3 regions of the Serratia sp. TSA_198.1 genome follow, and region 2 is predicted to be linked to each of the others. Evidence: predicted binding sites of a transcription regulator. Region 2 holds the regulator's gene; each other region holds the start of a gene.
The links. The regulator LexA, encoded in region 2, represses DNA repair genes until DNA is damaged. The targets are predictions, from matches to a motif close to TNCTGTATGTACATACAGNA.

Region 1 (9,959 bases), on a different contig from region 2:
CTCGGCCGCCACCAGCGACTGATTGACTGCCGTCAGCAGCTTGCCGGATTCCAGCGCCAGCGCCCAGCGTTCGCCGCGTGCGCACAACGCCCTGCGCAGCGCCTCTACCGTGGGATAGTCCGCCGGCATCGACAACTCGCCGGTGCCCACCAGTTCGCGCACTTGGGCAAAAAACAGAATGCTAATCATAGGTCCACCTTAAAATCACCGGACTTGCCGCCGCTTTTCGCCAGCAGCCGTACCGGGCCGATCACCATGTCTTTTTGCACCGCTTTGCACATGTCGTAAATGGTCAACGCGGCGACCGAGGCGGCGGTCAGCGCTTCCATTTCGACGCCGGTCTTGCCGGTCAGCCGGCAGCAGGTTTCAATGCGCACCCGGCTGTGTTCCGGTTGCGCCTCCAACTGCACTTCAACCTTGCTCAGCATCAGCGGATGGCACAGTGGGATCAGCTCCCAGGTGCGTTTCGCCGCCTGAATGCCGGCGATGCGCGCCGTGGCGAAGACGTCGCCCTTGTGGTGGCTGCCGCCGAGGATCATCGCCAGCGTGGCGGGCAGCATCTCGACAAAGGCCTCGGCGCGGGCTTCGCGCACCGTCTCCGCCTTGGCGGACACGTCGACCATATGGGCTTCGCCCGCGGCGTTAATATGGGTTAACTGCGTCATGGATCTTATCTCTTCAAATGGGGCTGGAAGTTGCACGGGCGGTGGCGCGCGTCCAACTGCTCTTCAATAATGCGCTCCCAGGCGGTGCGGCAGGCGCGGGTCGAACCCGGCATGGCGAAAATCACCGTCCGGTTGGCGATGCCGGCCAGCGCGCGCGACTGGATAGTGGCGGTGCCGATTTCTTCGTAGGACACCATGCGGAACAGTTCGCCGAATCCTTCGACCTCGCGGTCGAACAGCGGCAGCAGCGCTTCCGGGGTGTTGTCGCGGGCGGTAAAACCGGTGCCGCCGGTGATCAACACCGCCTGCACGCCTTCATCGGCAATCCACGCGGAAACCCGCGCGCGGATCAGGTATTTATCGTCTTTGACGATGGCGCGATCCACCACCTGATGGCCCGCCTCCTGCGCCGCTTCCTGCAGATAGTGGCCGGAGGTGTCTTCCGCTTCGCCCCGGCTGTCCGAGACGGTCAGAATGGCGATATGCGCCGGAATGAATTCACTGCTGCCATGACTCATTGTTAACGATGCTCCTCTTCGTTGGATGCCCAATAGATTTCAAGTTACAGCCAACAACGCTGCGGCTTGAGATATGCAGAGCATTATCCGCCGATAAACGACAGGTTCTGGGTAATGCCGGTGTTGTTCTGATGCAGGAAATGGGTCTGTTTTTTGCTCAGCAACCCGCCCTGGATACGTTGCTTCAATGCCTCGAGCTGGCCGTCGTCCGCCAGCAGATCGCGCAGCGTGATGCCTTGCTCGCCGAACAGGCACAGATGCAGGTTGCCGATGGCGGAGACCCGCAGCCGGTTGCAGCTGGCGCAGAAATCTTTCTCGTACGGCATGATCAACCCCACTTCCCCCTGATAATCCGGGTGGCTGAATACCTGCGCCGGGCCGTCGCTGCGGCCGCGGGGTTGCCGTTGCCAGCCCTGCTGCTCCAGTTGCAAGCGAATCACTTCGCCGGACACGTGATGCCGGCGAAACAGCTCGCCACCCTCGCCGGTTTCCATCAGTTCGATAAAACGCAGTTGGATCGGGCGGTCCTTGATCCAGTGCAGAAATGCGCCCAGTTGCTGATGATTGACGTCACGCATCAGTACCGCATTGACCTTGACCTTGCTGAACCCGGCGGCAAACGCGGCATCGATGCCGTCCATCACCTGGCGGAACTTGTCCTGGCCGGTAATGGCATGAAACTGGCGGGCATCCAGGCTGTCGACGCTGACGTTAATCGCCGTCAGGCCGGCGTCGCGCCACTGGGCGACGTCGCGCGCCAGACGGTAACCGTTGGTGGTGACCGCCAGCGTTCGGATGGCCGGGTTTTCACGCACGGCGGCAATGATCTCGGTAAAATCGCGGCGCAGCGAAGGTTCACCGCCGGTCAGGCGGACCTTTTCAGTGCCCAGTTCGGCGAATGCGCGGCTGACGCGCCGGATCTCATCCAGCGACAGGAAGGTTTTCGGGCTGCCGTTAGGTCGGTAACCGTCAGGCAAGCAGTAGGTGCAACGAAAGTTACACACGTCGGTGATCGACAGGCGCAAGTAATAGAACTTACGCTCATAAGCATCAATGAGTTGCGGCACCATAACACCTTTCCAAAGTCGGGAGATGCGAGCGTTTCCACTCTGCACCCTGGTGGCTGACTTCGCCACGGCCCAAGCGCCATATTGTTCGCAAGAACAACGTAGGCCCAGAGGCTAGGAGTTTTGGTCTCAGTTCCCGCTGCTTAAATAGCCGGAACGAAACCGTGGTTTTCACCAGAATACTAGCGCTAAATAAACGCGATAGCCAACTCGCAATTTCGCTATATAATTGTGTATACAGCGTTTTTAGGTGGCCGCGAGTCTGGTTAACCATGATAAACGCCCCTTACGCAGGTGAATTGACCAGAATCACGCAAATGACACTCTTTTACCCTAAATAATTGGAGTTGCCTCCCGACGGCAAGAGCGGGAGCCCCCAGGAGCTTACTCAAGTAAGTGACTGGGGTAAGCGCTTGCAGCCAACACAGAGGCAACTTCAAGTATGACGGGTATATCGCGTTTTTACGCCAGATCCGCTATTTTATGCGGGCAGTTTCAGCCCCCTTTGTAAGGAAATTTATGCGTAATCGTACCCTGGCCGATCTCGATCGGGTGGTGGCATTAGGTGGCGGCCACGGTCTTGGTCGCGTGATGTCTTCCCTGTCGTCTTTAGGCTCCCGTTTAACCGGCATTGTGACCACCACCGATAATGGCGGTTCCACCGGTCGCATCCGCCGCTCGGAAGGCGGCATTGCCTGGGGCGATACCCGCAACTGTCTCAATCAACTGATCACCGAACCGAGCGTCGCCTCCGCGATGTTCGAATACCGCTTCAGCGGCAACGGCGAGCTGTCGGGGCATAATCTCGGCAATCTGATGCTGAAAGCGCTGGATCATCTTAGCGTGCGCCCGTTGGAAGCGATCAATCTGGTACGCAGCCTGCTGAAAGTGGACGCGGCGCTGATCCCGATGTCCGAGCAGCCGGTGGATCTGATGGCGCACGATCACGAAGGCCACCAGGTTTACGGTGAGGTGAATATCGACCAGCTCACCCATATGCCGCAGGAGCTGATGCTGTCGCCGCACGTCCATGCCACGCGTGAAGCGCTGGACGCCATCGCGCAGGCCGACGTTATCCTGATTGGGCCGGGCAGTTTTCTCACCAGCCTGATGCCGTTGTTACTGTTGGACGATCTCACCCAGGCTCTGCGTCGCAGCAGCGCCAATATGATTTACATCGGCAATCTGGGGCGCGAACTGAGCGTCGCGGCGGCGGCATTGTCACTGAAAGACAAGCTGGAACTGATGGAAGAGCGGATTGGCCGCAAGATGATTGATGCGCTGATTGTCGGCCCGGCGGCGGATACCGGGGCAGTGCAGGATCGGGTAGTGATTCAGCAACCGCTGGAAGCCGCCGATATTCCTTACCGCCACGATCGCCAACTGTTGCGCCAGGCGCTGGATCAGGCGTTGATAGAACTGGGCACCCGCGCCTGAGTTAATCGCGGTCGGTTAATCGCGCCCACGCAGCCACGGGTTGTCGCTGACGGCGCTGTTGACCATATCGATATAGAGATCTTCCACCTGCTTGCGCGCCCAGGGCGTGCGGCGCAAAAACTTCAGGCTGGATTTGATGCTGGGATCGCTGCTGAAGCAGTTGATGCGAATGCGTTCGGCCAACCCTGACCAGCCATAGCTCTCCACCAGCTTAGTTAAAAGTTGTTCCAGAGTGACGCCGTGCAACGGGTCTTTGGACTGGTGTTCGGTCATGGTCTTTGGCTCGCGTTAGTCAATTGGCCGCACACCATAATCAGCTTTGGCGCAGGCGACAAGAAATTTATACCCTTCGTCTTTCAAACCGCAGCGTTCACATCACCGTAGGGGGCGAAGAAATTCGCCCCGATGGATGCGGGCACCGAATACGGTGCCCCAACGGCTCACGAGATGGCGATAAACTGCTCGCGCAACTGGTGGATTTCGTCACGCAAACCGGCGGCCAGCTCGAACTCCAGGTTCTGCGCGTGGGTATACATCTGCGCTTCCAGCTCGCGGATTTTCTGATCCAGCGCTTTTGGCGTCAGGTGCTGATACTGAGCGGCGCTTTCCGCGGCCTTGCCCTTCCCTCGGCCCTTGCTGCGGTTGCCCGGCTGGCCCAACTGCAGGATATCGGACACTTTCTTGTTCAGGCCTTTAGGCACGATGCCGTTTTCTTCGTTGAACGCCTGCTGCTTGACGCGGCGGCGCTCGGTCTCGCCAATCGCCCTGGCCATCGAGTCGGTAATTCTGTCGCCGTAGAGGATTGCCTTGCCGTTGAGATTACGCGCCGCACGCCCGATGGTCTGGATCAGGGAGCGTTCGGAACGCAGGAAACCTTCCTTGTCTGCGTCCAGAATCGCCACCAGCGACACCTCAGGCATGTCCAGCCCTTCACGCAACAGGTTGATGCCCACCAGCACGTCAAACTCGCCCAGACGCAGGTCACGAATGATTTCGACGCGTTCCACGGTATCGATGTCCGAGTGCAGATAGCGCACGCGCTCACCGTGCTCTTCCAGGTATTCGGTCAGATCTTCCGCCATGCGCTTGGTCAGGGTGGTAACCAACACGCGTTCCTTGACCGCCACCCGCTTGCGGATCTCGGAAAGCAGGTCGTCCACCTGGGTGGTGACCGGCCGCACTTCCACTATCGGATCCAGCAACCCGGTAGGCCGCACGACCTGATCAATAATGTCGTCGCCGGATTTCTCCAGCTCATATTTGCCCGGCGTGGCGGACACGTAAATAGTCTGCGGCGCCAGCGCTTCGAATTCTTCAAAGCGCATCGGGCGGTTATCCAGCGCCGACGGCAGGCGGAAGCCGTATTCCACCAGCGTTTCCTTGCGCGAGCGGTCACCTTTGTACATACCGCCGATTTGCGGAATGGTGACGTGCGATTCATCGACCACCAGCAGGCCATCCGCCGGCAAGTAGTCAAACAACGTCGGTGGCGGCTCGCCCTCGCTGCGCCCGGACAAATAGCGCGAATAGTTTTCAATGCCGGAGCAGTAGCCCAGTTCGTTCATCATCTCCAGATCAAACTGGGTGCGCTGCGTCAGGCGCTGTTCTTCCAGCAGCTTGTTGTTGGCCAGCAGCACCTTGCGCCGCTCGGCCAGATCCACCTTGATCTCTTCCATCGCCTGCAGGATCCGCTCGCGCGGCGTCACGTAGTGCGACTTCGGGTAAATGGTGAAGCGCTGTACCACCTGCTCGATCTGGCCGGTCAGCGGATCGAACAGCGAAAGCCGCTCGACTTCTTCATCAAACAGCTCGATGCGTAGCGCCAGCTCGTCCGACTCTGCCGGGAAGATGTCGATCACCTCGCCGCGCACGCGGAAGGTGGCGCGCTGGAAAGCCTGATCGTTGCGGGAATATTGCAGCTCCGTCAAACGCCGCAAGATCGAACGTTGATCGATGATCATGCCCTTGGTCAGGTGCAGCATCATCTTCAGATACAGCTCCGGATCGCCCAGACCGTAGATTGCCGACACCGATGCCACCACCACCACGTCGCGGCGTTCCAGCAGCGCTTTGGTGGCTGAAAGGCGCATTTGTTCGATGTGCTCGTTCACCGCGGAGTCTTTTTCAATAAAGGTGTCGGAGCTGGGAACATAGGCTTCCGGCTGGTAGTAGTCGTAGTACGAGACAAAATACTCAACCGCATTCTCGGGGAAGAACTCTTTCATCTCGCCATACAGCTGCGCCGCCAGCGTCTTGTTTGGCGCCAGTACCATGGTCGGCCGGTTTAGATCGGCGATGACGTTGGCGATGGTAAATGTCTTGCCCGAACCGGTAACGCCCAACAGCGTTTGATGCGCCAGGCCGTCTTCCAGGCCCTCTTCCAGCTTGCGAATGGCTTCCGGCTGATCGCCGGCCGGTTTGAAATCGGAATGCAGTTTGAAAATTTTACTCATTGACTCGGCTACCCTGTGGAGATGCGCGCGCTCAGGCGGCCATGGAGCGGATGCTCGACGAATGGCCCCTAATTATGGAAAGCCCCGGCGATTTTCGCCAGTGCCTATGATACTGGATATAAAACCAGCTTCAAGCGATTCGTTGCTCAAGATGGCGTAGCCCGCCATTGACCCCGGCACCGACGCGCAATGGCAAAGCGCCGCCTGATGCGCGTCGGCGGGGCGTGGATGCACCGACAGGGTTACAGTCGCGTGACATTTTTATTGTCAATAACTGATTTATCCCCAAAATCCGTCAAAAATTAACTTATTGATAGCACTGCGGCGAAAAATCATACATAGCCACATCATCAATACATTCGTGTCTTGATTTTAGTTAATTTATTGATATTAAACACATTTAATAAAAAGATGAGAATGCGGCCAACGCGAACAGAACCCGCGCCCGCTCTCGCTTTAAACCGCTTTTCTAAATCTAATGCACAAGGTTATCCACAGGAATAGTGGATAACTCCCACCGCCCCGCCCGTGACGGGAGTTGCAGAAAGAACGCTTTTTACCGTTTCTCCTCGCCGAAACGGCTTTTTTAGTTATTTTTTCACAAAAAATTCGCTTTGTTTATACCGATTAATGCTAAACAGCCCCATTGCCAAAAACACATTTATCCCATTTTTGCGCTCATGTGCCGCATCTTGCCGCAACCGGCGAAATAGTTTGCACCATCACTTTTCCTCACAGCACTGCAACAGTGCAAAAATCGTCCGCGTTAACTTTCCACCGCATTTTTGGCCGGGCCGCTGGGCCAGTCTACACCCGACAAACGGTTAACAAGACAATAACATTCCCCCTTTTTTCCCCGATTGTAAAAGTTGGCCTGAGAGTTGCAATATCGTTTAACGGCAAAAGTGAGACCAGGTGAAATATCCGCGTCGGTACGGCAGGATTAGCTGCTCTACGTTCAGCGTCAGCCTGGGGCTAAATAACTGGCAATGACACAACAAAGGCGAAAACACGCTGATAAAACGCCATTAACAACCATTTTTGCCTGTAAATCGTTTATTTTTCCTTAACCGTAACTACCTCGTTAAAGGTAGGCATGCAGCATTTTATTCTGGACATTAAGACACTCGGGAAAGAAACCGCCAGGGCGGTTCAAGCAGTAAGGAGTGGATAACGCAGGGAAGTAGACGTTTGATGGCCGTTCCTGCTCTGATGCCGGCCGGTGAAATCGGTGTGGTTTTTAGCAGGAACGCGTTACGCCTGTGCCCATTTGGGCACACATCCACGAGTGGAATACGGGTCTTTGAGGAGAGTGCCGGATGTTGAGTTTAAGGTCAGTGAACCAGTTCTACGGGCAAAATCATACACTGTGGGATATTAACCTGGAGTTGCCGCGCGGCCAGTGCACGGTGCTTATCGGTCGTAACGGCGTGGGCAAAACCACGTTGGTCAACTGCATTATGGGGCATTTGCCGGTCGTCAGCGGCAGCATGACCTGGCAGTTGGCGGACGAACCCCCGCAAAATCTGTTGCAGCAGCCGATGGAAAACCGGGCGGCGCTGGGCATCAGCTACGTGCCGCAAGGGCGACAAATCTTCTCGCAGCTCAGCGTGGAGGAGAACCTGCAGGTGGCGCTGATGGCCGGCCGGGACAAAACCCGGCGCATTCCGCCGCTCATTTACAGCCTGTTCCCCAACCTGCGGGAAATGCGCAGCCGCCGGGCCGGGGATTTGTGCGATGGCGAGCAACAGCAACTGGCGATTGGCCGTGCGCTGGTGCTGGAACCGGAGCTGCTGATCCTCGACGAACCGACCAGCGGAGTACAGCCTTCGATCGCCGCCGATATCGGCAATGCAATCCGCAAACTGAACCGCGAACTGGGCATGACGATCCTGCTGGTGGAGCACAAATTGCCGTTTGTGCGCCGCGTAGCGGATCGCTTTTGCCTGATGGATCAGGGCCGCAGTGTGGCGAACGGCACGCTGGAGCAGTTGGACGAGGACTTGATCAATGCCTATCTGGCAGTGTAACTGGCGGGGCGCGGAGTACTGCGCCCCGGCTCTCTTTCGAGCCGGTTGATCCCCTTTCTCTGCTCCTGTGTTGTACCAGCCAGGACAGAGCCCGCATTGCTGTGAATGAGTCAACACGCCTTCCATACTCAACGGGCTTTCATACCTGATTGACCTTACTGAGGAGTGGACAATGGCCGATAACGACGCAGCATTTATTCAATATAGCGATCTGAACACGAAGATCTGGACCCTAAAAGAACGTCTCGATATCGGGGGGATTTACGTCAAGTCACGCGATGAGCTGATCAAAGCGCAAACCTTCATTAAAGACACATTAAAAAGACCGGCAATCGTCAAATTCACTGCGCCCTTTGAGGAATGGGTAGCGCCCAAGACCGATATCGACGTGGGCTTCGTTTATATCGACGGCAACGGCGTAAATATAACCACTAAGATTCCGAGTGGCACTGAAAGCGATCACAACTACTTTATGCGTTGCTACACAACCGCCCTCGCATTGGATAATGGTGTCCCAATTCGACCAGCGCCAATCTTAAAAAACTTTACCGTCAAAGGGATCGGTGCAAAGAAAAAATCCACACCGCCTACTGTGGCCGATGAAGAAAAAGTCGAATACAACTTTATTGACGGGATCCTGTTTGACTCGCCAGAAAGCCTGCTGGGGAATTTTTCCGTTAATAACCTGTATATCTCCGGTTTTTATTACGGCATGTATTTTGGTACTAACGCTTATATTGCACATTACTACGCCTGTCATGTTATCCGCTGCTTTGAATGCGTGCATATGCCGCCTGCCAACAGCGGTGCCAAGAACTTTGGTGAAGGAATTAACTTCTTTGGTGGCACTCTCGGTAACTCGCAAGGGCTGGCCATCGGCAACCAGAACCCGAACGGCGCTTTTCGTTTCTTCGGTACATCAATAGATTACGCTGGTGCTATTGTGAATGTGCAAGCAGGGAGCGTCGAACTGCACGGTTGCCATATCGAGTTCAATAATGAAAATAGCCCGATTACAGATATTCCTTTCCGCTGCAGCGCCCACCAGAATGCTTCATTACTTATTCAGGGCGGAGAAATCATTACGCTTAAAGGCGTTCTGCCGCAAGACTATTGCTTCTACACCGAAGCGGGCAGTAGCGGGATTATCGTCGAAAACGTTAAGTTTTACGGTGTCAGAACCGCGACAGGGCGTTATTTCGGCGGCACTGGCGACTTTGTGATTAGCCACAGTCGGCTTGATGGCGGTGGTGCGGGTGCCGGTATTCAAACGCTGACCACCGCGAATAATAATAAAATCAAGGACGGCAGTTTCGCATTCAGCACCAAACCCTTCGGTTGGGAGGTTTCCGGCGGTAACGTCAGCGATCCTTTTACCTCGGATGCCATTACCCTCGCCATTGAAGCCGGTGCGGGCGTTAACGGCAGCAATGCGTTAAAGGTGACCAAGCTGGGTAATACCAATTCAAACGCCGGTCTGAGGGTGGTTGTTCCGGTATCGCAATATGAACAGTTGGGCGCCTGCTTTACTCTGAAAGCGCTGAATGGCGGGTCCGGCAATTTATTTGCCACGCTTCGCTATGCCTGCATTCAGGAAACGGAAAGCAATGGCGTGTCGATCATCGCCAAATCTGATGCCGCCGCCTGGGATGGCACCCTAAACGCCAATGATTATGCTCAGTTCAAAGAGTACCGTTTTAACAGCAACAGACGCAAAGTGCCGGTTTGGGCAACCCACGTCATCCTGTCTTTCAATTTGTACGCTTTGGCGAAAAATGGCGTTCTGTAC
Region 2 (9,959 bases):
CAGAATTGACTGCGTCCTTCTTTGGTGGCCAGGCGTTCATCGGCTGCCAGCGTATCGCCGGTGGCCTGTGGGGGGGCAAGCGTTGTTTCGCTCATGGCATTGATATCCTCTTTTCGTCATGCGCCATGAGTGGCGCCGTTAAAGATGGTTTCCCTGGCGTCGGCAATAAGGTTTGCTGACAAAAGTGTCGAGCGGGTGGCGATTCAACGCTGCATGACAAAGGTATCTACGCGCGTAGATAAAACAATGCTGCAGAGGTGAAAGTTTGCAGGCGATCACAGAATCCCCACCGCTCCGGGGAGTGAAGGTAAAGAAAACAGATGGCAGAAAGATGACATTGCGGCGTTTTTACCGCGGCGATTTTGCTGCCCGCCGCGCCACGAATCAGCCTGCCGCTTTTGGATTTCTGCGTTACAATGAATTTCTGTTAACAGTTTGTATGGTCTGGTGCGGCCGCAGGGTGCGGCGCCAGGCCTGGAGTAGAACAATGTCTGGCAATAGGGATTCCATCCTGCCGCCGCTTGAGTGGTTATCTGCGCAACACCCCCCGGTACCCGCCGCCGTCAGTGACTGGCTGATGGAGCCAGGATCCATGACCCGCCGTTTTGAACGCCACTGTGGTCGCGTGCACGTTGAACCGCAGCGCGAATGTTTCGTCACCCGCGACCAGTTGGGTGAAGAAGCCGAACACCTGCCGGATAGCCCGCGTTACTGGCTACGAGAGATAATACTGCTGGGCGATAACCAGCCTTGGCTGCTGGGGCGCACGGTGATCCCGCAAGAGACCTTGACCGGCCCGGATCAGGCGCTGGTGGATTTGGGCACGCTCCCGCTGGGGCGCTATCTGTTCAGCAGCGGTGAATTGACTCGCGATTACATTCATATGGGGCGGCAGGATGCGTTATGGGCACGCCGCTCCCGTTTACGGCTGGCGGGCAAGCCCTTATTGCTGACAGAACTGTTTTTACCGGCTTCGCCGTTGTACGCTGCGGGCAGCGCGGAAATCGCATGATGAGGAGAGGAAATACCTTGGAGGGAAGCGTGACTCAAAGCAAATGGCGGGCTTACGGCCATCTGATGCGCCTCGATAAACCGATCGGCAGCCTGCTGCTGCTGTGGCCAACGCTGTGGGCGCTGTGGATTGCGGGGCAGGGGGTGCCGCCACTGTCTATCCTGCTGGTGTTCGTGATTGGGGTGTTCCTGATGCGTGCTGCCGGCTGCGTGGTAAATGACTATGCCGATCGCGCCGTTGACGGCCATGTGAAGCGAACAGCGGGGCGCCCAATGCCGAGCGGCCGGGTGAGCGAGAAAGAGGCCAAGATCCTGTTCGTGGTGCTGGTGCTGGTCTCTTTTGGGCTGGTGCTGACGCTGAACGCCATGACCATCTGGCTGTCGCTGGCGGCGCTGGCGCTGGCGTGGATCTATCCATTTATGAAGCGGGTCACCAATCTGCCGCAGTTCGTGCTGGGAGCGGCGTTCGGTTGGGGCATCCCAATGGGCTACGCCGCCGTTAGCGAGGCACTGCCGCTAAGCTGCTGGCTGCTGCTGCTGGCCAATATCTGCTGGACGGTGGCTTACGATACGCTGTATGCGATGGTGGACCGTGACGATGACCTGAAGATTGGCGTCAAATCCACCGCCATTCTGTTTGGCCGTTACGACAAACTGATCGTCGGTCTGCTGCAGTTCGCGACGCTGCTGCTGCTGCTGTGGGTGGGCTATCTGGCCCAACTGAGCGGGGCGTTTTATTGGTCGTTGCTATTGGCGGGTGCCTTGTTTATTCATCAGCAAAAGCAAATCGCTACCCGCGATCGCGACGCCTGCTTCAAGGCGTTCCTGGATAATAACTATGTCGGGCTGGTGTTGTTTATCGGTATCGCATTGAGTTATTGGCAGGGCTAGCGGTATTCCGACAATAAAAAAGGCACCCTACGGTGCCTTTTTGTTTTTTATTATCAATCAATTATTCAGCTTTCTCTTCCGTCGCCGCCGTTTCCGGCTGCACGCTGGTTTCCGCCGGCATGCTGACGCTCTCGATAGTCAGCTTGATTTCCGGGGTAATCAAATCGCTCAGCATGCTGTACACCTCCAGGGTGTGCTCACGAACTGCATCGCCGACATCGTTGATGTAGCCTTCTTCACGCAGCGTCGCCACCAGGGTAGAGAACACGGCCTTGTCGAAGAACTCTGGCGCATTGATACCATGCAGTACCGAAAGGCGCTGGGCCATGATGCGGCTCTCTTTCTCCAGCGCGCCGCGGTTGATGCTCGGGTTGGCGCTGAGGATAGACATGGTGATGGCATAGCGCTGCAACGTTTCGCGCACGCCGGCTGCCAGCAACTGCAGAGGGCGAATGCGCGCCGGGTTAAGCACCAGATCCTCGCCTTTGTCGCAGATGAGCTGCTGGCGGATCATTTCCTCGATCAGCGGCCGCAGCACTTCCGGCAGTTGTTCCTTGTCGTTGTGCAGGAACAGTTCGGCCTTCAGCATCGGGTAAATCAGGCCGATCTGCCGCAGCAGTTCAGCGCGGGACACCCGGCGGTGATGCATCACTATGGTGGCGATCAACGAAGGCAGCACCAACAGATGGTGGATATTGTTGCGGTAATAGGTCATCAGCACCGCCTGCTCGCGCGGCAGGATGATGATATCGCCGATGTTATCCTTCTCCACCTCGAACTTGTTCATGTTCAGCGCGTGATCCAGCAGCTCGTCCGGCGTTTGGGTCGGCACTGTGACGTCGCCGGCGTAAGGCACGTTGCGCATCAGTTGCAGATAACACTCCAACTGCTCAAGCAGCTGCTCGCGGGTCAGCGAGCGCTGGCGTGAGGCCAGCAGCGCCGTGGAACACAGGTTCATGGCATTGGCGGCGGCGGCGTTGTTGATGCGGACCATGATCTTGGCCGCCAGGTCGTTGACCGTTGGCGTCAGCCAGCTTGGACGTTGGGCTTCGATCGGGTCAATCGATTCGCGCCACTGCGGCACGTTCTGGTTCAGGTAGGTGGTCAACGGCAGCGGATCACCGAAGTTGACGTAACCCTGGCCGAGATTACGCAGCTTGCGCAGGCCGCGCAGCATCTGCAACAGGCTCTCTTTTTCCTTGGTTGCACCGCGCAGCTCTTTGGCGTAAGTACCTACTTCCATCACGTGTTCGTAACCGATGTAGATCGGGACCAGCGTGATAGGACGAGTGCCACCGCGCAACATTGCCTGGATGGTCATCGACAGGGTGCCGGTCTTCGGTTCCAGCAGGCGCCCTGTGCGGGAACGGCCGCCTTCAACGAAGTATTCCACCGAGTAGCCACGGGTAAACAGCTCGCCGAGGTATTCGCGGAATACCGTTGAATACAGCTTGTTGCCTTTGAAGGTGCGGCGGATAAAGAACGCGCCCAGGCGACGGAAGATCGGCCCGGCCGGCCAGAAGTTGAGGTTGATGCCGGCGGCGATGTGCGGCGGCACCAGGCCCTGGTGATACAGCACGTAGGACAGCAGCAGGTAGTCCATATGGCTGCGGTGACACGGCACATAAACGATCTCGTGGCCGTCCTGCGCCAACTGGCGCACGCGCTCGGCATTAGTGACGTTGATGCCCTGATACAGCCGGTTCCAGGTCCAGCTCAGCACGCGATCGGAAAGGCGCACCGTCTCGTACGAGAAGTCGGCGGCGATCTCTTCCATCAGCGCAATGGCGTTCTGCTGGGCCTTTTCATGGGAAATTTTCTTGCTGCGCGCTTCGTCCTCGACCGCTTTTTCGATCGCTTTGGACGCCAGCAGCTTATTGAACAGATCCTGACGAGCCGGCAGGCTTGGGCCGACGGCGGCCAGACGTTGACGCGAGAAATGCATGCGCGCCACGCGCGCCAGTTTTTGTGCGATAGTTTTGTCCGTGCCGTGTTCGGTCGCCATTCGGCGCAGCGAAACGGTGTTGGAGAAACGCACGAAGCTGTCGCGGCCCAGCCACAGGACGGCGAAGAATTTCTGGACGCCGTTCAGCAAGCGCAGATGCGGCGTGCCGTGGCCTTCGCGGCCTGGGGAACGGCCAAACATCACCGACACCGGCAGCATCTGAATATCGAGATCCGGGTTGCTGCGGTGCAGATCCAGATAGTCGTGAAACAGTTTTACCGACTCTTCTTTCGGTGTGTAGTAGCGGAACACGCGCGGGCCGTCGTGAATAAACACGTGGCTTGGCAGTACGGTGCCGTCTATCTCCAGCGGATTGAGGGGGTCGGGCAAATCCTGCGCCAGGCACTGGGTGCGCAGCGTCAGTAAATCCGCCTTGGAATTATAAGGTAAAACATACAAAATCGGCCGTGAGGGATCCAACCCTAACTCCGTGACCGGATCTGAAGGGATAACCTTACTTCTTACCAACAATTTGAGTGGTAAATTCAATAATTTATAATAAATTTTACGCCAACCTGACATAACAACGTGAAGCCTCTTGTTAGCAATGCGCCGCAAGCATACCAGAAACCGGGTAGCAGATCTGTGGTGTTGGAAAACCGTGAGCCGGGAGAGTTTCCTGACCCAAGCTCTATAATTATGACTTACCTCTGTGAAAGGCACTAAAAAACATGGCAAACCAAGCAACCGGCCTGACCCGTATTATTAAAGCCGCCGGCTACTCATATAAAGGCTTTTCTGCTGCCTGGCAGCACGAAGCCGCATTCCGCCAGGAGCTGGTGGCGACCGTGCTGGCTATCATACTGGCGATCTGGCTGGATGTGGGTGTGATAGCGCGCATTTTACTGATCGGATCGGTGCTGTTGGTCATGATCGTCGAGATGCTGAACAGCGCGATTGAAGCCATTGTCGATAGGGTGGGCACGGAACACCACGAGCTTTCCGGGCGGGCGAAAGATATGGGGTCGGCGGCGGTAACGCTGACGATCATACTGGCGCTGTTTGTCTGGGGTTCGGTATTGTGGCAGCACTTTGCCTGAGTGGAACGCTCCGTTGCGGCGGGGCGCTAATCCCTGATTTTTATTCATTCTTCGGTTCCCAAGCCGCGCTTACCTGTATATACTCACAGCAAGACTGTATAAACAAACAGGGGGCGGAATGAAAGCATTAACTACCAGACAACAAGAAGTCTATGATCTGATTCGCGATCATATTTCGTCAACTGGCATGCCGCCAACGCGCGCCGAGATCGCCATGCGTCTGGGGTTCCGTTCGCCAAATGCTGCAGAAGAACATCTGAAAGCGCTGGCGCGCAAGGGCGTGATCGAGATCGTCTCCGGCGCTTCACGCGGCATTCGCCTGCTGATGGAAGATGAAGAAGGTTTACCGCTGATTGGCCGCGTGGCCGCCGGTGAACCGTTGCTGGCGCAGCAGCATATCGAAGGGCACTATAAGGTGGATCCTTCTCTGTTCAAACCGAGCGCGGATTTCCTGCTGCGGGTCAACGGCATGTCGATGCGTGATATCGGCATTCTCGACGGCGATCTGCTGGCGGTGCATAAAACCCAGGACGTGCGGAACGGCCAGGTAGTGGTAGCGCGTATTGAAGATGAAGTTACGGTCAAGCGCCTGAAAAAACACGGCAATGTGGTTGAACTGCTGCCGGAAAACAGCGAGTTCCAGCCTATCGTGGTCGACCTGCGTCAGCAAAATTTCACCATTGAAGGTCTGGCGGTCGGCGTGATCCGCAACGGCGACTGGATTTAATCGCTACGCCTGAACGTTGTCCTCTGATTTAAATCGCCCCAGCTCTGGGGCGATGTCATTTCTGATTCATTCAAACCTTACCGCCACGGGAACATTTCACTATGCGCCTGCTTTCTGCCTTCACCAGCGATACTGATAAAGCCCTATGGCGCCTTGCGTTACCCATGATCTTTTCCAATATTACCGTTCCGCTGCTCGGGCTGGTGGATACTGCGGTGATTGGCCACCTGGATAGCCCCACCTATCTGGGCGGCGTTGCTATTGGTGCCATGGCTACCAGCTTCCTGTTTATGTTGCTGCTGTTCCTTCGCATGAGCACTACCGGTCTGGCGGCACAGGCGCTCGGTGCACAGGATCCTCAGGGGTTGGCGCGCGCTTTTATGCAGCCGTTGTGGCTGGCGGTGTTGGCCGGTGTGGCGATTGTGCTGCTGCGCCACCCGTTGATCGATATGGCGTTGCAGATCGTGGGCGGCGATGGCGCGGTGCTGGAGCAAGCGCGGTTATTCCTCGAAATCCGCTGGCTAAGTGCGCCGGCGGCGTTAGCCAACATGGTGATCCTGGGCTGGCTGCTTGGCGTGCAATACGTGCGTGCACCGGTGATCTTGCTGATTATCGGTAACCTGCTGAATATCGTACTGGATATCTGGTTGGTGATGGGGCTGGGTTGGAACGTGCAAGGGGCGGCGACGGCGACCGTCATCTCTGAATATGCCACCCTGCTGCTGGGGCTATGGCTTGCCTGGCGGGTGATGCGCATACGAGGCATTTCCGCGCCGATGCTGCGCCAGGCCTGGCGCGGTAATCTGCGGCGCCTGCTGGCGCTGAATCGCGACATCATGTTGCGTTCACTGCTGCTGCAAGCGTGTTTTGCCTCACTGACCATCTTCGGTGCCCGGCTTGGCGGCGACGTGGTGGCGGTAAACGCGGTACTGATGAATTTGCTGACCTTCACGGCCTACGCGCTCGACGGCTTTGCCTACGCGGTAGAGGCGCATTCCGGCCATGCCTATGGCGCTCGCGACGACAGCCAACTGCGCAAGGTGTGGCGCGCCGCCTGTCGCCAGGCTTGTTTGGTGGCACTGGCTTTTGGGGTGGTGTATGCCGTTGCCGGGCAGCAAATCATCTCGGCATTAACCTCTTTACCCGAGTTGCGTACGCTGGCGAGCCATTATCTGCCGTGGCAGGTGGTGCTGCCGTTAGTCGGTGTGTGGTGTTACCTGCTGGACGGCATGTTTATTGGTGCGACCCGCGGCGCCGAAATGCGCAACAGCATGGCGGTGGCGGCCGTCGGTTTCGGCCTGACGTTGTTTACCGTCCCTGTATTAGGCAATCACGGATTATGGCTGGCGCTGGCGGTGTTTTTGTCGCTGCGGGGCATTGCGCTGGGCTGGTTCTGGCATCGTCACCGGCTGCGCGGTACCTGGTTTACGGTGCAATAAGTCAGAGAGTTTTATAGATAATTGAGTAATTTTTCTTATGTTTTTATTTATATTTGCTTACATGTTCACAAGCGACATGCCAGTCGGGTAGTACCTTGTTTGTTAGTGTCTTTTTCTGTTTAATTGTTTTTTTATGGCTTTTTATTCTGGTTTTTGTTTTTTTGTCGTTATCTGTGTCTACAATTAATCATGTGGCTGGCGAAATAAATGGGGGAGTGGCAACCCTTTGGTTAGCGGTAATAGACCATAAAAATTGCTTGGTTATACGCCCGGTCAGCACAGTATCAAACTGATTTACGACAGGTTAACGGAGAGACTATGAACAAAGATCAAGCCGACGGTAACTGGAAACAGTTTAAAGGGAAAGTGAAGGAACAATGGGGCAAGCTGACCGATGACGATTTGGCGGTCATTGAAGGGAAACGCGAACAGCTTGTCGGTAAAATCCAGGAACGCTATGGCTACCAGAAAGAGGCGGCCGAGAAAGAAGTGAAATCCTGGGAAGACCACAGCAAGTATCGCTGGTAGCGAGCAGGGCCACAGCATACGGTGGCCGTAATCGACTGTAGCCGGCCTGGTGTTTTGATCCCCTTAACGCCACGGCCACAGGTACAGGGAAGTGCCTGACCAATCCCGCTTAATTTATTTCTTCTTGATGGCAATGCTGTGATCGTGCTCACCGCAATCATGCTTGCTGTCGCAGGCTTCCACTTCAACACAGCCCGAACACAGGCCATGCGCTTCCACCACGCTGTGGCGCAGCACAAAACCCGACTCTTTCGCCAGTTTTTGCAGCGTTTCCTCCACCCCTTCGGTGGTACGTTCAGTCACCTGAGCACAGCGATCGCAGATAAACAGCGCGGAGGTATGCATCGGTTGTTCGAAATGATGGCACAGCACGTAGCTGTTGGCCGACTCCACCCGATGAATAAACCCTTGTTCCAACAAAAAATCCAGCGCGCGATAGACCGTTGGCGGTTTCGCCTGCGGTTCAGCCACGCGCAGCAGATCCAGCAGGTCATAAGCGCTGATGGCACCGGGTTGTTGTGCCATCAGGCGTAACACTTCCAGCCGCTGCGGTGTCAGCCGCACATTGCGTTGCAGGCAGAGTTGTTCAGCCTGCGCCAGCAGTTTTTCCTGGGTGCTTGAGTTCATGGCAAATATCCCGGTACGTAAAAAAAACGATTTTATCATGATTAAGCGCAATCGCCGAGAGTCGCCCCCTTTTCCGCTGATAAGGTGCAACCTGATGCGGAGATACGGCTGGCGCGATGAAAAATGAGTGACCCTTCACGCGCTACACCGGCATCTGAGCGGTGGGCAAGCGCCGTGATGCCTTCTCAGGCGGACAGTGAACGCTGCAAGTGCTCCGCCAGCCTGGTCATCTCCGCCGCAGGATTATGGCCAATCAGCATAAAGCTGTGGCTGCCATCGGCCCAATACACCACGTTCATCCCCTGGCGGCGTTCGCTCTGTGCGGACTCCGGCTTGCCCGGTTGCTGAATGATGCACAGCGCCAGCGGGCCAAACTGCGCGTCCAGCCAGGTCAACTGAGCAATGCGGCGATCGTCGTAAGCCAACACGCGGGCATTTTTCAGCTCAGCGCCGTTCAATGCCAGTTTGGGAGCGGGGAGGGCAATGCCGAGTCGTTCGCCGGTGTGCTGCAATTGACTGGCGAGTAACGCAGGGGCGCTATCGAAGCCCGCCAGCGTTTCCGGGGTGTAAAGCGCCATATATTGGGCCACCAGGCCGCGCCAGTTGTCTTCAGGCTGACTCGCTTGCAGCCAGGCGCGATCGCCTGCGACCCCCACAGCCAGAAAACCGACGGCAGCGGCAATCAGGACACGGCGGCTGACGCCGCGTTGTGGGACCGGCATGGCAAGTGGCCACCTGTCCTGCAGTTGTTGCACCGGTGCCTCATCCAGCAAAGGGGCGAACGCCTGTTTGAACGGCAGACTGCTGCGCTCCAGCAGCGACAAACGGTCGGCCAATGCCGGTTCGTCGACCAGGCGCTGTTCCAGGCTGCGGCGCTGCTGGGGATCCAGTTGATTGTCCAGATAGGCGACCAGCAGTTCATCCGCAGTATAGTATGAGCTCATGATCGTTCTCCTTTTGACTGCGGGATATGGGGTTGCAGCACACTGTCGTTCGCAAGCCGTAGACGTGCCGCCGCCAGGCGGCTCATGATGGTGCCGATAGGGACGCCCAGCACCTCGGCCGCTTCCCGGTAAGAAAGCTCCTCCACGTACACCAGGAACAGCGTATTGCGCTGCGCCTCCGGCAGGCGATTGACCCGCTGCATCACTTCATTGGCCCATATCGTATCTTCACCGTTTTCCTCGCCGGCCGGATCGTCGGCATCGACAAAACCCTGCCCCTGACGGATATGCCGGGCACGGACTTCGTTCAGCCAAATGGAATGCAGAATCGAAAACAGCCAGCGATCCATACGCGAGCCCAGAGTAAACTGTGCGGCGCGCTCCAGCGCCCGCACACAGGTGGCTTGTACCAGATCGTCGGCGATATCCCGCCGGTGGGAGAGCACTAAACCATAGCGCCACAGGCGGGAAAGATACTGGCCGATTTCGTTGCGGATTGCGTCGTTGCTGATGCTCGCCTCCGGGCCTGGCTACCTTATGATTCGGGATGGTGATCTATGGCTGCCGCCAGGTCGCGGTACTCTTCGCAACCGGTGCCGCACAGCGACTGGATCACCGTGAGCTGCTCTTTCGCCAGGTCCGGACGGCCTTTCACCATATAGGCTTCACCCAAGTATTCGCGGACTTTTGGGTAGTTGGGATCGAGCGCTACTGATTTTAAATAGTAGCCGATCCCTTCATCCGTGC
Region 3 (9,959 bases), on a different contig from region 2:
GTTATCCAGAACTGGTTCTCTTTGGCTAGAGCCAGACCATGGCTGCTGATTTTTTTACTGTAGGAAGACACTTTTCGATTATCGACACCTTCCTGAGCAACAAAACCAAATGAGGTATGCCCCGTTTGCATGAAATGTTCCGCAATACTTTCCGCGCCTTTACCTTGGTTAATTGATACGGAGTTAAAAAAACGGGAAACCTGCGTTACGACTGCCACCGGAATGTTGGTGATCGTTAACCACTCAGAGAGTTCAGCTTCCACTTCTGTCGGTACCCACAGCAGGCTGTCGATCCCCATGCCAACCAAGGTATGGATAATTTGCTTATCCTGCTGCGGTTGATTCTGATGCGTTTTAACGATAACCGACTTACCAATGTATCTGGCCTCTTCTTCAAATGTCGCCAGCAGCTCACAGAAGTGAGGGTTAACCAGATTAGGCAATACCACGCCAATCAACCCGGAACATTTGCCGCTAAGTTGAAAGGCGCTCTTGCTTGGCACATAACAAAGATAATCCATCGCATCACGCACCGCCTTGCGTGTTTCCGCCACTACGCTGGGGTGGTTATTTAAAACCCGCGATACGGTGGCGGTAGAGACCCCGGCTTTTTTTGCTACGTCTTTAATGGATGCCATAATGATTAATGCGTCTCCCTAACAATGGAACTCACTATAAAGTGTGACGGGAGTTGAAAATGCAAGCCAGTTCACATGTCGTTGTGTTACATCAAACCACGGTTTGCGCTCTCAATTTTATCTATCGCGGGGTTTTGTTGAGTCAATAGAACTTTGGGCCGCCAGCAGGTTCGGAACGCTGTCCTTCTGGTTTGATGCGCAGGTCCTCCAGGCCGGGACTTTTAATTTCCCCCTCACACCGCAGCATAGACAATAAAGGTGACCACGCCGAAGATCTCCAGCGCGTCTTCGTCACCGAAGACGATCGGCGAATAAGCCGGGTTCATCGGCAGCAGCCGCAGATCGGGGTGGCGCTGCAACTTCTTCACCGTGAACTCGCCGTCGATGGCGGCAATGACAATGTTCCCGTGCTCCGCCCGCAGTGAACTGTCGACGATCAGCAGATCGCCATCCTTGATGTTGCCCTCGACCATCGAATCGCCGCTGGCGCGCACAAAGTAAGTGGCGTTGGGGTGCCGCACCAGCAGTTTGCCGATATCCAGCCGGGCTTCCACATAATCCTGCGCCGGAGAAGGGAAACCGCAAGCCACGGGATCGACAAACAGCGGCAGTGCCGGCGTGGTTTTATTGTCTTCGGAAGGGGAAATGAACAACATAATGAACAACCTCACTTAACTGTATTTTTATACAGTATCGCAAAGAATTTATCGCGTTCAAGTTGTTTACTTGAGGATCCCGGGAACCGATTGATGCCGTGGGAAATTTAGCTGCCCTGGCCGGCCGGCAACCTATCTGCATTTTCCCCCTCAGGCATCAGTAAACACCTTTACTGCAAGAGCACGCCATAGCTATAATAGTATGATTTTTCACTAAAAATTGATCAGTTTATTCTCGATTTGCCTATCATTTCAGCCGGTCTGCTCACCGATGAGCAGACCTTCGCACTGATATGATCGCTCTGTGTTCATCGTCTAAACTACAAGTCTTTATCTTTTTCATTGAGGTGTAACCCCAGCCTGAATGGCCTGCAGCGCAGAGCAGCCTGATTATCCCCCGCCATGTCTTCATTTTGACATCCGGATCGGGTTAATTAGGGGGTAGCACGAGCGCATTTGCCGGCCGAAGAACGGCGGGCTGCGTGGGATTCCCTTGGGTACATGCCCGGTTTCAGGGCGTAATTGCAGAGGCAAGCTATGGAACATGTCGTTTATGTCGTCGATGATGACCATTCAGTCAGGCAATCTATTGTCAGGCTGTTAAACTCTGCCGGCTACAGTGCCGTTGATTTTGACTGTGCAGAAGCCTTTCTTTCACACTCCTTTCCCGCCATACCCGGCTGTATCATTCTGGATATGCGCATGCCGACCGGAGATGGTTTCGAGGTAACCGAGGCGCTGAAAGCGAGCGGCCGGGAAATGCCGGTGATCTTCCTTACCGGCTACGGCACCATCCCGCTGTCGGTACAGGCGATGAAAGCCGGTGCGCATGAGTTTTTGACCAAGCCGGTCGCTTCCGACGATCTGCTGAAGGCGGTTCAGGAAGCCCTCAATCTGGCCGAGGAAAATTCAGATCAGTTGCGCGAGCATTACGAACTGAAACAGCGGCACCTCACGCTGACGCCGCGCGAACAGGAAGTGCTGGAGCTGACGATTAAAGGCTTGATGAATAAACAGATTGCCGCAGAGCTGGGCGTCAGTGAAATTACGGTCAAGGTACATCGTCGCCGGGTGATGGATAAAATGCAGGTGCGTTCTCTCGCGGATTTGGTGCGTCATGCCGAGCGGTTAAATCTCAGTAAATCCAAAGCATCCTGACAAATCGGCTCATGTGCAGGCATACAGGGAACCCCGCACATGAGCCATTTTGCTTAGCGAGCCTGTAAAAACGCCAGGAGATCGTCGTTTAACCGGTCCTGATGCGTTACGGCAAAGCCGTGAGGCGCATTGTCATACACCTTCAGTTCAGCGCCAGGGATCGTTTCAGCGGCCACTTTACCGGTGACGTCAATCGGAACGACTTGATCGTTGCTGCCGTGGATCACCAGCGTAGGCACATCAATCTTCAGCATATCGTCACGGAAGTCGGTTTCCGAGAACGCAGTCACGCACTCGATGGTCCCCTTCAGCGATGCCAGCAAAGCAATGTTCAGGGTCTGGGTCAATACGCCTTCAGAGATCGTCTGGCCGGCATTGATGCCGTAAAAGGGCACGTTGAAATCGCTGATGAACTGGGCGCGGTCTTTACGTAACCCATTGCGGATCCCTTCGAAAACGGACAAGTCCACGCCTTGCGGATGCGTTTCGCTTTTGCCAAACATTGGCGTAACCGCGCCTAACAACACCAGACCGGACACGCGTGCGCTGCCGTAGCGGCCGATGTAGCGGGCCACGTCGCCACCGCCCATAGAAAAGCCCACCAGCGTGACGTCCTGCAGATCAAGCTGCGTGATCAGTTCATTGATGTCCGATGCGAAAGTGTCGTAGTCATAGCCGGTCCAGGGCTGATCTGAACGGCCAAAACCGCGGCGGTCGAACGCAATGACACGGTAGCCGCGTTCAGCCAGAAAGTTTAGCTGGCTGTCCCACATATCCGCGTCCAGCGGCCAGCCGTGGCTGAACAGCACCGGCTTCCCCTTCCCCCAGTCTTTGTAGTAAATCTGCGTACCGTCGTTCGTTTTAATCGTGCTCATAACAGACCCCTTGGCAGTGTTTATAAACTCAGAGGCTGACGGACCCGGTTAAACCGGCGCCACCAGATAACGGATCAGCGGCAGTGTTTCGCCCTGATGAAATGCACAAATACGGTTTTGTATTTTCTGGTCATTCATGGTGTAACGCTCCTGCTGGCGCAGGTACTCCATCCAGGAACCGACCACAAACGTCTCGACAAAAACGCCGGGCTGAAGGATGTCCTCATACACGGACCAGTTGATGGCGCCGCCGCGCCGCCTGACGCGCCGCATGTCCTGCATGCATACCGTGAAGGCGCGCGCATCCTCTGCCGTAACCAAATATTCGTAGCTCACCATCACCGGCCCACGGTCATGGCGCACATCCAACTCAGGCGTGGCGCCCTGTTCCGTACTGATGTCCAGGTTCAGGTCGGGATCCTGGTCCAAACGCCAGCGGTAAACCGTGGTGCTGGCCAACACCATACCCAACGCGGCCACGCACAGTGAAACGGGAATGCCGAAATGCGAGGCCAACTGTCCCCAAATGGCGCTGCCGGCGGTCATGGAGCCGAAGAAGACGGTCAGATACACCGCCAACGCGCGTGCTTTCACCCATTTCGCCGCGCTGCGCTGTGCGCCGAGGTTCAACGTAGACAGCACCGCTATCCAGGAAAAACCGGTGAAAAATTCAAACGCGTTGAGCAGCCAGACGTTACGGACAAACGCCAACGCCAGCATCGTGACGGCAAACAGCAGGCTTGCCAGCACCATCAGCCGATCCGGGTTGAAGGACTTACGCAAGCGAGGCAGTAACACCGCACCGAAGATGGCCCCTACGCCGATAAAGGCCAGCATGATCCCGTAACCGCCCGGACCAAGCCCAAGTTCACGTCGCGCGACCAGCGGCAGCAAAGCCCAGCCCGCACTGCCGAACGTGAAAAAAGCTACCGTACGAACCAGCACATTGCGCAAAACCGGTGCGGCATGTACATAGCGAAACCCGGCGCGAACGGCGGAGAAAAAGTGCTCGGGCGGCAGGCGCTGAACGCTCGGTTCCGCCTTCCAGCGGTAGAGCACCCAAGCTACGCCCAGCACCGAGATGGCGTTGAGCAAAAACACCATCCAGGGGCCGGCGAAGGAAAGAATCAGGCCCCCCAACGCCGGGCCGATGGCGCGGCTGATGTTGATGCCCAATGAATTGAGCGCAATGGCCGGCCCCATCTCATTTTTGCTGACCAAATCAGGCACAATGGCCTGGAACGGCGGCGAACTCATGGCCGCACCGGTGCTCAGCAGGAAGGCCGCAACCAACAACACGCTAGGGGTGACGTGGCCCGTCACCGACAAAAGGGTCAGCCCGGCCGCGGCGATAAACACCCAGACCTGCGAAAACAGCAGGTATTTACGGCGATCGACAATATCCGCCATCACCCCGGAAGGCAGCGCAAACAGAAACATCGGCAAGCTGCTGGCCACCTGGACCATGGCGACGGACAGCGGATCGGCACTGAGCGTCAGCATGGTCCAGTTCACCCCAATATCGTTCATCCATGAACCGATATTGGAAACGACGGTGGCTATCCACAGCATGCGGAACACGCGTTGACGTAGCGGTTGCCACGGCGATGCGTTCACCGCCGGCACCTCTTTCAGCGCTTCAGCTGTGATGCTGTGAATATCATTAATCTGCGTCATAACGCCTCTCCAGCGGCCTGTCTGCACCGATACGCCACTTACCCGGCCCGGTTATCGCCAGCGTGGTAAAGATGATCAGCAGCAGCCAGCCGAATTGCCCTTCGGCGATAGACCAACCTGGGTGCACGAACAGCATCGCCACCAGCAGCACGCCGATAATGGGCAGACAGGCGATACGCGTACCGAACCCCAGAATAATGAACACCGGGCAGACCACTTCCGCCAGAATGGCGGGCAACAGGCTCATGTAAGGTCCGAAGCCAAAAGGATCTTCGATGCGTGTCAGTTCTTCGCTGAAATTAAACACCTTCGGCAAACCATGCACATGCAGCAAGAGCAGGCTTCCGGTCAGGCGCAGGAAGAACAGCCCCAGATCGATCCGGGGCGCGATGAAAAATGCAGATGACGTTTTCATAGGATTAAAACGCAAAGCAGCTGCAGCCAAGCGTGCCCCAGAATGCATTGTCATCTGCAACGGGTACGCTGGAACCGCGGGCAATATCATGATTGTGGGTATGTACCCCACAAGGGCCGCTGCAATGATGCGCCTGTGACATCATGCCCACGCGTGCATTCGCTACCGGCGGTGCGCTGCGGTAGTGACCCGGCACCTTCACCACCGGCGACCAATCCGGCAACACCGGAATGGACGGTGGCGCCAACGGCCCGAACGTGCCGGCGGCATAAACGATGTCGCCACCGACCACCGTCAGCACGGATTCGATGCCCTTGATCTCTTCTTCAGGTACGCAGAAGTAATCCTTGCTGAGTACCGCCATGTCCGCCAGTTGGCCCACTTTGATCTGCCCTTTTTTGCCCTGCTCGCTGGAGAACCAGGCGCTACCCTGCGTCCACAGCATCAGCGCGGTATCGCGATCCAGACGCGCATTGGCGTCATACATCTGCATGCCGCCCAGGGTGCGGCCGGAAACCAGCCAGTAAAGCGCCGTCCACGGGTTGTAGCTGGCCACGCGGGTGGCGTCCGTTCCCAACCCCACCGGCACGCCGGTTTCCAACATGCGGGCCACCGGTGGCGTGTGGCGGGTCGCTTCAATGCCGTAACGCTCGGCAAAGTATTCGCCCTGGAAGGCCATACGGTGCTGCACGGCGATGCCGCCGCCAAGCTCCTTGATCCGATCGATGTTTTTCTGGGTCACGGTTTCCGCATGGTCAAAGAACCAGTGCAGACCATTGAACGGGATCTCGCGGTTGACTTTTTCAAACACGTCCAGCATGCGGCTGATGGATTCGTTATAGGTCGCATGCAGGCGGAATGGCCAGCGATGCTCGACCAGGTGGCGTACGACACGCTCCAGTTCGTCTTCCATGCCTGGCGCCAAATCCGGACGCGGTTCCAGGAAGTCTTCGAAGTCCGCGGCGGAAAACACCAGCATTTCACCTGCGCCATTATGGCGGAAGAAGTCGCTGCCCTGGCCCGGCGTCAACATGTCGGTCCATTTTTCGAAATCTTCCAGTTCATGCCCCGGCCGCTGGGTAAACAGGTTGTAAGCGATGCGCAGCGTCATCTGCTTTTTCTCATGCAGTTCGGCGATCACTTGGTAGTCTTCCGGGTAGTTCTGGAAACCGCCGCCGGCATCGATGGCGCTGGTCAGGCCCAGACGGTTCAGTTCACGCATGAACTGACGGGTCGAGTTCACCTGCTGTTCCAGCGGCAACTTCGGCCCTTTGGCCAATGTGGCGTAGAGGATCATCGCGTTAGGGCGCGCAATCAGCATGCCGGTCGGGTTGCCGTTGCCGTCGCGCTGAATTTCGCCGCCTGGCGGGTTGGGCGTGTCTTTGGTATAGCCCACCACTCTCAATGCTGCGCGATTGAGCAGTGCGCGATCGTAAAGATGAAGAATAAACACCGGGGTGTCCGGCGCCGCTTCGTTGATCTCATCCAGCGTTGGCATGCGGCGCTCGGCAAACTGGAACTCCGTCCAGCCGCCCACCACGCGCACCCATTGTGGCGATGGCGTACGCAGCGCCTGATCTTTCAACATCCGCAAGGCATCCGCCAGCGACGGCACGCCTTCCCAGCGCAATTCAAGGTTGTAGTTCAGGCCACCGCGGATCAAGTGAAGGTGTGAGTCATTAAGCCCCGGAACCGCAGTGTGCCCTTTAAGATCCACCACTTTCGTGCCTTCGCAGTGGTGCTGCATCACTTCAGCGACGGTACCGACTTCAAGGAACTTGCCCTCGCGGATCGCCACGGCTTCCGCCAGCGGGTTTTCGCGATCGACAGTATGAAACTGCCCGTTAACCAGTATCAAATCAGCTTTGCCCAGCGAAACCATAGGTCCTCCTGTCTGAGACGTCCGGTTCAGGCACAAAGCCGCCGGACACAACGTGCGCGGCCTTTTCAGAGCGGCGCGAATTGAAAGGATTATGGAATAGGAATGGGAAAAGACCAGTTATACAAAGGGATAGATATACCAAAGTATAGGTATACGAAAGGTTAGTTATACCAACAGATAATAGTTTTGCCCCCCACCCCAGCCTAACATTCAACCCGTTGATAGCGTTTACCACCCGGTAGCTTTCGGCTCTGTCGCTGCGCCAACGGCGTGACGGCCTTGTTACTTTTAACCTCATCCCAAGGGTATTTTTATGACAACCTCTAAGCTCGAAGTCCTTACGCCTGCCAACTGTCAGATTATTTTCATCGACCACCAGCCTCAGATGGCTTTTGGCGTGCAATCGATTGACCGCCAGGTGCTGAAAAACAACACCGTTGCCCTGGCGAAAGCCGCGAAGGTATTCAACATTCCAACCCTCATTACAACCGTTGAAACCGAGAGCTTCTCAGGTAATACCTATCCGGAACTGCTGGACGTGTTCCCTGGCAAAGACATCCTCGAGCGGACCTCGATGAACTCATGGGACGATCAAAAAGTGCGTGACGCGCTGGCCGCCAACGGCAAGAAAAAAGTGGTGGTTGCCGGCCTGTGGACCGAAGTCTGCAACAACAGCTTTGCCCTGTGCGCCATGCTGGAAGGCGACTATGAAATCTATATGGTGGCTGATGCGTCAGGCGGCACCTCTAAAGAAGCGCACGATTATGCTATGCAGCGCATGATTCAGGCCGGCGTGATCCCGGTAACTTGGCAGCAGGTGATGCTGGAATGGCAACGTGACTGGGCGCACAAAGAGACCTACAACGCGGTGATGGATATCGTGAGAGAGCATTCGGGCGCTTACGGCATGGGCGTGGATTATGCCTATACCATGGTGCACAAAGCGCCTTCACGTCAGAAGAGCGAGCACCACACTCTGGCGCCGGTCGCCGCCCGCTAACCGCGGGAAGCCGGCCGGTACAAAGCCCGGCCGGCTTCATCCCAGGAGATAATGATGAGCGCAGGATTAATTTCCCTTTCCGTCGGCGTCCTTATTGGCCTGCTCTATGGGCTGCTTAAAGTCCGCTCGCCGGCTCCCCCGGCGCTGGCGCTGGTGGGGCTACTGGGAATGCTGGCCGGCGAAAGCTTGATGGGACAGGTGCTGCAACCGGAGCAGACCGCCAACACTCGGCTTTGTCAGACACCGCCCGGCACGGCGGCCTCTTCCACTGTAACCTGCCCTGCGAAAGGAGACTGAAATGAAAGCATGGCTCGTTTCGCTGGCCATTGGCCTTCTGGCCGGTATTATCTATGCAGCGTTGAATATTCATTCACCGGCCCCGCCGGTTATTGCCCTTCTAGGCCTGTTGGGGATGCTGATCGGCGAACAGATTATCCCGGTCACCCGGCGGCTGATAAACCGACAGCCGCTGACGCTGGCGTGGTTTCGCCATGAATGCGTCCCCAAAATATGCGGAACTCCACCGGCCAAGGCTCAGACGACAACAGAGGACCCTCCGCTTAAGTAATGACCTGTCAGAGGAATATCAGCATGATGCTGCCGCAGCGCATTGCCATTGTCGATGATGAACGTTCTGTCCGCAGCGGGTTAATCAACCTGCTGCAGTCTGACGGTTACACGACATACGCCTTTGAATCCGCAGAGGCGTTTTTAAACGAACAAACCGCGCTGTCAGACGCTTCGTTGGTTATTATCGACATCAAGCTAAAAGGAATGGGTGGCTTCGAGTTTTATGAAAAAATAAAGACTTACGCAACGCCGCCACCGGTGATATTTATATCCGGCCACGGTGATGAGAATATGCAACGGCTAGCCCTTAAACTCGGTGCCGTTGCTTTTTTGCGTAAGCCTATCGACATCGACGCGCTCCTGGGCCTGATCCAATACGCATTGAGAGACGATAAAAACGCCTGATGACAAAACCGCTTCCTGCGAGAGAGCCTAATGAATGATCCGCTAATACCGCCAGACCGGGCTGCCCTTCCTGATTTTCAGGATGGGCAGTTTTTTGCATTTAAGGATGATGTCATTTTTACCCCCCTGGTTCAGGAGGGCTGCATCGTCTGGATGAACGGGCGGCACCCTTTTTCGAGCGGGGCTTTCATCCTCGCCACTGCGGTCAGCGATGAGGCGGAAGCGGACGCGACGCAACTGCTGAAAAATGAATTTCTGCTGCGTCCCTACCTGTCCGACGCCTGGGCGGTAAAACCCGCCGCCTGCACGCAGTATCGCGGCCGATACGCGCTGGTCTATCCGTCTTTTGCCTTTGATTCCCTGGCCCGCATAACGGGGCAGCCGATGGCCTGCATGGCCAGCTTCCTGGAGCTTGCCATCCGGATATGTGCCCCACTGCGTCAGATGCACAGGCACAACCTGATCCACGGCGATATCAAGCCGGGTAACATCTTTATCCAAGGCGATACCTCATGCCGCCTTGCCGGGTTTGGTCTTACGACGGGCACTGCGGAAGAGTTAAAACAAACCCGCCTGCCGTTTTTTGGCGGCACGCTCGCCTATATGTCACCCGAACATACCTCGCGCACGCAAAGATCGGTGGACAGCCGCAGCGATCTCTATAGCCTTGGCATCGTTTTTTA

Region 1: a site for LexA is predicted at 6,251-6,270, ahead of uvrB (excinuclease ABC subunit UvrB). Genes of this name have one in related genera too.
Region 3: a site for LexA is predicted at 1,312-1,331, ahead of umuD (translesion error-prone DNA polymerase V autoproteolytic subunit). Genes of this name have one in related genera too.

Annotation. Positions count from the first base shown of each region.
Region 1 is NZ_JBQZFP010000001.1:1,951,565-1,961,523, forward strand. It holds gene moaD (molybdopterin synthase sulfur carrier subunit) at 1-189, opposite strand, end outside; gene moaC (cyclic pyranopterin monophosphate synthase MoaC) at 186-665, opposite strand; gene moaB (molybdenum cofactor biosynthesis protein B) at 671-1,183, opposite strand; gene moaA (GTP 3',8-cyclase MoaA) at 1,267-2,253, opposite strand; molybdenum cofactor riboswitch at 2,240-2,383, opposite strand; gene yvcK (uridine diphosphate-N-acetylglucosamine-binding protein YvcK) at 2,770-3,687, shown strand; gene ACUTSW_RS09360 (VF530 family protein) at 3,703-3,960, opposite strand; gene uvrB (excinuclease ABC subunit UvrB) at 4,128-6,140, opposite strand; gene ACUTSW_RS09370 (ATP-binding cassette domain-containing protein) at 7,460-8,170, shown strand; gene ACUTSW_RS09375 (hypothetical protein) at 8,343-9,959, shown strand, end outside.
Region 2 is NZ_JBQZFP010000009.1:51,284-61,242, forward strand. It holds gene ACUTSW_RS23505 (MFS transporter) at 1-95, opposite strand, end outside; gene ubiC (chorismate lyase) at 488-1,012, shown strand; gene ubiA (4-hydroxybenzoate octaprenyltransferase) at 1,030-1,902, shown strand; gene plsB (glycerol-3-phosphate 1-O-acyltransferase PlsB) at 1,964-4,429, opposite strand; gene ACUTSW_RS23525 (diacylglycerol kinase) at 4,579-4,947, shown strand; gene lexA (transcriptional repressor LexA) at 5,066-5,674, shown strand; gene dinF (MATE family efflux transporter DinF) at 5,776-7,113, shown strand; gene ACUTSW_RS23540 (CsbD family protein) at 7,432-7,641, shown strand; gene zur (zinc uptake transcriptional repressor Zur) at 7,756-8,268, opposite strand; gene ACUTSW_RS23550 (anti-sigma factor family protein) at 8,454-9,212, opposite strand; gene ACUTSW_RS23555 (RNA polymerase sigma factor) at 9,209-9,658, opposite strand; gene ACUTSW_RS23560 (tetratricopeptide repeat protein) at 9,748-9,959, opposite strand, start outside.
Region 3 is NZ_JBQZFP010000001.1:141,287-151,245, reverse strand. It holds gene ACUTSW_RS00695 (LacI family DNA-binding transcriptional regulator) at 1-638, opposite strand, end outside; gene umuD (translesion error-prone DNA polymerase V autoproteolytic subunit) at 872-1,294, opposite strand; gene ACUTSW_RS00685 (response regulator transcription factor) at 1,832-2,452, shown strand; gene ACUTSW_RS00680 (alpha/beta fold hydrolase) at 2,506-3,327, opposite strand; gene ACUTSW_RS00675 (MFS transporter) at 3,376-5,004, opposite strand; gene ACUTSW_RS00670 (DoxX family protein) at 4,991-5,419, opposite strand; gene ACUTSW_RS00665 (amidohydrolase) at 5,424-7,301, opposite strand; gene ACUTSW_RS00660 (hydrolase) at 7,615-8,301, shown strand; gene ACUTSW_RS00655 (DUF1427 family protein) at 8,356-8,598, shown strand; gene ACUTSW_RS00650 (DUF1427 family protein) at 8,600-8,869, shown strand; gene ACUTSW_RS00645 (response regulator transcription factor) at 8,893-9,276, shown strand; gene ACUTSW_RS00640 (AAA family ATPase) at 9,307-9,959, shown strand, end outside.